2 regions of the Tolypothrix campylonemoides VB511288_2 genome follow, and region 2 is predicted to be linked to the other one. Evidence: riboswitches for the same ligand, from Rfam matches in the RefSeq annotation. Region 2 holds a riboswitch; the other holds the start of a gene.

Region 1 (3,422 bases), on a different contig from region 2:
CTCTTGTTCTTGTGTGGTGACAACTTCTGGTAACAAATGAGTGTAAAGATGAGTTAATCTGGAGGCAACACTTTGCCAGCTGAAAGCAATTTCTACACGCTGTCTACCTGCTTCACCAAGGCGATCCCGCCATTCTGGATTGATTAGAATGCGGTCAATAGCTAAGGCAAAAGCATCTTCATCCTTGGGAGGAGCAAGCAATCCTGTTACCTCAGGTACTACTGTAAATCGCAAACCACCAACATCACTGGCAACAACTGGAGTTCGGCTCGCCATCGCTTCAATGGCAACCAAACCAAAAGGTTCGTAGTGACTGGGGACAACACACACATCAGCCGCTGCATAGTATAAAGGCAGAACAGCCTCATCTAGACGACCTGGAAAGGCTGTGTAATTCTCCAGTCCAAGTTCAGACACAATACCAGAGATGCGATCGCGCTCGATTCCATCACTATAACCGGGACGACTGCCACCTCCAATAATTAATTGTAGGTTAGCGACAGAGTGCAAACTTGACTTTGCAAAAGCTCTCACAAGTGTCTCAATACCCTTGCGTTTATCAAAGCGACCAACGTAGAGTACAACCTTTGCATCAGGAGCAATACCCAATGTTTGACGTGCTTGAGAGCGTTCAACCGAGCCAAATTTCTCAATATCGGTACCGCAAGGAATAACTTCTATGCGTCCAAGAGAAGAAACTAGCTTTCGCATATGTTCCTGTTCTTGGGGGCTAGTCGCAACAACTCGATCGACACACTCCAGACAATTTTTTTCTACAGCTAGTCTGATACTAGCTATTGCTGGTACGTCAGAAACAGTGCTGTATTTCACTGCTCCTAATGAATGGTATGTATGCACTTGAATCAATGGTTGCCGCTTTTTTAGTTCCATACCCACCCAAGAAGACAACCAATAGTGAGTGTGAACCAGAGAATACTGAAAACCTTGATTTTGCTGGAATGATTGAAACTCTGCGATAAATTCAGGTAGATAATCTAGCAGGCTATCCCGACCTATAAACTCTATCGGACCAGCTTTTAGCCGAATTGTTCGACAGTTAGTTCCATGTTGGATAATAGCTGCTTGCTCGGGACTGCTGAGGCGAGTGAACATATCCACCTGCCAACCTTTTTGAGCTAGTGCGTAACCTATCTGACGGACATACACGTTTTGTCCACCAGCCTCTTCTTGTCCTATTTCTGCAGCAGGATCTCCATCCACAGAAATCAAAGCGATACGATGCTTTTTTGTCAGTAGCATAGTTAAACTTCACCACATGGCAATCTTTCCTGCCTCAGATATCTGAGTGGAGGTAATATGACCCCTTACCCAAAGCTAAGGGCAGGTACAACGAAGCGCACAGATACCAGCCAAGGATACCGACGAGAACAAGGCATTACTTGTTAAGAATGCTGTTCGCTCAGTCTCCTCTCAATGCCGACGAAGTTAGCTGACGGGCTAGGACTGAGAGATGTCCCTCTTTAACAAGGATGAAATATAAAGTTTAAAGGATGATGTGAGAAAAAGGACCTCTTATTTATCCTTTATACTTAAGTCTCTATCCTTTTTAAAGATTAGCCCCAACGGTGGTTCCTCCGCTTCAAGTTTACCTACGGGAACACTGTGTCTAAGGCAAACCAAGAATTAGGCAGACCGAATCTATATTGTTAAGAATTTAACGCGTAACCTTCACATAAGTCAACCTTCTTCAAGGAAGACTTCTTTTAGCAACAAGCATTGCTACTCTCCATTACGTTTTACTGCGAGTTGTGTAATTCTGAACGTAACCGTTTAACAAAGCCAGCTTGGTCTAACAAGTTATGGATAAACAATTATGAAGTACGACCTCCATCCAACATATATCCTTCATCGAAATAAATTTCAAATGCTTAACATAAGTTATCATAATTATATGAATTTTCTTTAAAGAAAATTATATGCATTACTTTTTTATCTGAATATTTTGTTGCAAATATTAAATCAATTTTATGTCTAGCGAGAGATGACAAAATATCATTTTCTTTTTTTAATTTTTCGGCTAGTTGGGTGGGCAATGCCCACCGATATCGAATAGTTTGGGAGCATGAGGGCTCACGTCCCAATCCCTAGCCTTGGATGCGAACCTGATGGAAGCGATCGCTGACATCACCCCCCTCTAAGTTTGGGAACTCCAATATCTGTCCGGTGCAAGTCACCTCTTCTCCATCAACCCACACTTGTTGCAGTTTGATTCCATGTACGTGTAGGCTCATCGATTTATAGGGGAAAGGATATTTCCCTTCTTCTGTCCAAGTGATTTCCAGACCGTTCTCGGAACGTGTCATCCCAAACTTATCTACTCTTGATTCTCCATAGCCATCACCTGCATCAGTGTAGAGAACGGTTTCACGGCTGTCTTCTTCTACAGGAGGGTAAATATGGAGAATTAATTGCTTTTTCTCCTCCATTGGTAAAATACTTCCAGCCAAAACGAACAGGGGAATTTGTTCTAGCGGTGCTTCGATTGTGATTTGTTGGGAACCTTCTAAAGCTGTATCATCCCAAAAATTATACCAGAAACCTTTAGGTAAAATCACTTGTCGCGATCGCGCTCCTTCTTGTACGATCGGACAAACAAGTAACGCCTCACCCAACAAGAAAGCATCTTCCACAGACCAGAGTTCGGGTTCATCCGTTGCAGACCAGAAAAGAGGACGCACGGGAGGATAACCTTTTTGTGTTGCTTCCCAAGACAAGGTATAGAAATAGGGAAGCAATCGGTAACGGAGTTCTAAATATTGCCGAATGATACTTAAATAAGGTTCTCCATAAGTCCAAGGCGTGCGGTGTTCCACATTATTAGAAGAGTGGGTGCGGTAAAACGTAAAAAAGGTTGCCATTTGGAACCACCGCAAGTAAAGCTCAGCACTAGGATTTCCCTGAAAACCACCGATATCGGGACCGCTATAAGGAATGCCAGAAAGCCCCAAACCTACGACTGTTGCTATAGTTGTACGCAACGCAATCCAGGTACACTCTACATCACCCGTCCAAGTCCAAGCGTAGCGCTGAAGACCAGCCCAGCCCGCACGGGAAACAATAAAAGGGCGTTGCTGGGGATGGTATTGGCACAAACTTTCATATGCTGCTTTTGCCTGTAGTAACCCGTAGACATTGTGTGCTTCGCGATGATCCCCGCCCCTACCTTCCATATAATGTTGCGTTACTTTGGGAAGCGAGCGATCGCCCCAAGCAATAAAAGCAGCCGGTTCATTCATATCGTGCCAGAAACCGGCGACACCCACATCCAGCAGATACTGATATTGCCGACTCCACCATGCACGAACTTTGGGGTTAGTAAAATCTGGAAATACACACCACCCAGGCCAAACAGGTGCAACAACAAGTTTTCCGTTAGGGAGTTTGCAAAAGCCGTCCAGTAT
Region 2 (3,422 bases):
TTATAGTTGCCCAAAATAGCGGGACCAGTAAATTTAGTTGTTGGCGCACCTTTTTTTCTAGGTTTTGCACCAGTAAACGAACGATCTGTTATCAGTTCGGCAACTTCTTGACGGTTTTCAGGTTTGCTGCAATACTGACAAGCCTCAATCATCGCCTTGACCAGAGAGCGATAGGTTTTGGGATAATTGACGATAAATGATTCCATCACCCCCAAAAGTCTATCTGGATGTCCCAACCAGACTTCTTTGCCTTGAGCAAAGGTAAAACCTACACCTTCATTACCAGTAATTGCACGAGTATTCCAAGGTTCTGCCACCATATAGGCTTGCATTGCGCCAATACGCACGTTCGTCACCATTTGTGGTGGGGGAACAATAATGACCCGAAACTCTTTAAATGGATCGACTCCTGCAGCAGCTGATATATAGCGGATAAAGTACTCGTAAATGGCAGAACTAAGAACAACTGCCCAAACTTTACTTTCCGCTGGCTGTTTTTCAAAAAAATCTCGAAAATCCCGACCAAACTCTTCCAAAGCTCGATCGCCATATTGTGCTTTGTACTGATACCACGGGCGCAACCCAAAATCCCACATGGCTTTATTCATCGTCATGGCATTTCCATGACGGTGAATTGTCATGGCTGCACATAAAGGGGCGTGACGAGCACCTTCAGCGCCGATTCTGGCATTGGTTACAGCACCAGACACAACGGGTGAGGCATCAAGGCGACCAAAGATAATTCCATCACGAGATGTTGCCCAGCTTGCTTCTCGATTGAGTTTGACGTTCAACCCATATTTGCGGAAAAAACCTTTTTTCCAAGCAATAGCAAAGGGCGCACAATCGTTGACAGGGACATAACCAACAGTGAGATTCGGTTTTTCTAACGTTTTGGAATCAACAACAGGTTGAACGGCAGCAGCTTCTTCTGTTAGCCCTTTAGCACTGCGGTCTCCGGAGATAGCACATGAAGATAAAGCCATTCCCGCTGCTGTTGCCCCTACTCCTACCAAAAACTCCCGTCGATGCAAAAGATTTTTCTTATCGGCGTTGTTCATAAATGATTGTTAGTTATTAGTTGTTAATTGTTAGTGGTTCTACTAACTACTGTGCGGGCGCAATGCCTTGCGCCCCTACTAACCACTATCCTTTAGTTAACTTGCGGTTTTTCCCGGACGACGAGTGACTAACTCTTGAATTTGGCCTACTGCAAAATCAAGCAATAGCCCAGTTAAGCCAATGACCAATACGGCTAAGAATACCGAGCTCAAGTTGAGACGGCTCCACTCATCCCACACAAAAAAGCCGATTCCGATACCACCAGTTAGCATTTCTACAGCAACGATCACCAGCCAAGCAATTCCCAAGCTGATCCGCAAGCCAGTGAAGATATATGGTAGACTTGCGGGCCAAATAATTTTTGTAATTCGCCGCCAACGTGGCATTTCTAAGACTCTTGCTACATCTATATAGTCTTTGGAAACACTTGACACGCCCAGTGCAGTATTGATGATTGTAGGCCACAAGGAGGTGATGAAAATAACAAATATGGCTGATGGATCTGCCAAATTGAAGATAGCTAGGGCAATTGGTAGCCAAGCCAAAGGTGACACAGGTTTAAAAATTTGAATGACTGGGTTGAGAGCAAGCATTGCCGTTTTGGACATTCCAATCAAAAACCCTAAGGGAATTGCAACTACAGCACCCAATAAAAAACCTAACAATACCCGCCGCAAGCTTGCGATTAACAACCATCCAATTCCTAAATTGCCCGGTCCTCTCTGATAAAATGGGTTCAGGATGTAGTCCAAGTTGGCAACCAGCGCTTCTGGTGGGGTTGGCATTAATTCATGATTAGCAAGAGCAATAACCCACCACAGTAGAATAATTCCTAAAAATCCAAGCACTGGCAGTATAAAGGTTTCTTTCACCAGTACGGGTTTTGTTCTTTTCCAGGCTGCTTGTCCAGCAACTGCAATAATTGCAGCTATGTTTAATTGAAACACTCTGCTTCACCTCACCAGACTTAAATGCGGGTACAAAAAACCGAGCAGTACCAGCCAGGGATACTGATGAGATTCAATAAAGACTATTGTCTCTTCAGTCTCCTCTCAGTGCCTACGAAGTTAGCTGACGGGCTAGAGTTGAGAGATACTCTCCCTGAGAAGGATTAAGTATAAAGTGTAAAGGATGAAGTTACTACTGCCCCCTCTTTTTATCCCCATACCCTTTATATTTGACCCTTTCTCAGGATACGCCCCTTTGAATGGTTCCTCCGCTCTAACTAATGCAAACTTGCCATTAGCCAGATTAGGCTGACTTACTCTTAAATTTTAGATAAATGTAACACTGCTACACAGTAGCGTCAAGGTATCCAGAGATAGAGGATTTTCATTTTACCATCTATTATTATTTATCCTGTTAAGATCTTTCTCCATCTTCTGGTGTAAATATTTAAGAAGAATTATGTATTGAGTATAATTTACATAATGTTTGCTTTAGATAATCATAATATTAAAAACTATTTTTACTCATTACCCACATAGAAATTTTAGAATATTCATGAAAAATTTGAAATACTATATTTTAGGCATTGCCTACTAAATCATAATTTTAGCAGGTAATCCCAGGCATACGGATGTTTCCCAAATCAAATAAGATTGCTATAGTTAAATATTGTTCATCTGCACGCAATGAAAGATTTTAGTCAACTGCTACAAAATAAAACTCAAACAATTGTAGAAGAGTGGGTGAAAGCTGTTCGAGAAGACAAAAAAATTCCCATCACCAAAAATCTCTCACGCTCAGCTATCAAAAATCATCTCACTGATGTCCTCTCAGCACTAGCAGATGTTCTGGCTAAAAGTCCACAAGATGATGAAATGAAACAGATCGTTCAAGAAAGTTTGCATCATGGAACTCTTAGAGCTGAACAGGGTTATGATGCAGCAGAAATTGCACGAGAATACCGTGTACTGCGAGAGATTATATTTAAGACAATTGAACCGGAATTTTTACAAGCATCTGTAGGGGAAGTGATGCGAGCTGTACGACTCATTGATATAGTTTTAGATGAAGCGATCGCATCTTGTTTTCAAAGCTACACAGAACAGCGCTTGACAGAACTACAGCAGCTACAAAACCAGTTAAGCCTTAACAATCAGGAACTTACCCGCTTATTAAGGTCAAATCAAGATCATATATCTTATCTAGCACACGAACTTAAAAGCCCTTTAACTTCCATCATTGGGTACTCAGATTTATTTTTACGCCTGCAAAGAAAGCATTCTGAGGAAAAAGAGGAAAAAGATACTTTTACCAATTTAGAACACATAGAAAAAGTTTTACGCAGTGGCAGACAATTACTCCGAATTATTAATGACGCTTTGGAAATCTCTCGTTATGATGCAGGGGAAATG

What was found. A riboswitch is a leader RNA that binds a small molecule or an ion and turns the genes downstream of it on or off. The one in region 2 is predicted to bind cyclic di-AMP.
Region 1: it holds a riboswitch for cyclic di-AMP, as region 2 does, so the genes downstream of both, AB0756_RS34100 (glycosyltransferase) here and ntrB (nitrate ABC transporter permease) in region 2, are expected to answer to the same signal.

Annotation. Positions count from the first base shown of each region.
Region 1 covers NZ_JBFPMW010000016.1:4,395-7,816, forward strand. The annotation lists gene AB0756_RS34100 (glycosyltransferase) at 1-1,260, opposite strand, end outside; cyclic di-AMP (ydaO/yuaA leader) riboswitch at 1,421-1,645, opposite strand; gene AB0756_RS34105 (glycoside hydrolase family 31 protein) at 2,106-3,422, opposite strand, start outside.
Region 2 covers NZ_JBFPMW010000011.1:130,451-133,872, reverse strand. The annotation lists gene AB0756_RS28050 (ABC transporter substrate-binding protein) at 1-1,061, opposite strand, end outside; gene ntrB (nitrate ABC transporter permease) at 1,158-2,009, opposite strand; cyclic di-AMP (ydaO/yuaA leader) riboswitch at 2,104-2,330, opposite strand; gene AB0756_RS28040 (sensor histidine kinase) at 2,697-3,422, shown strand, end outside.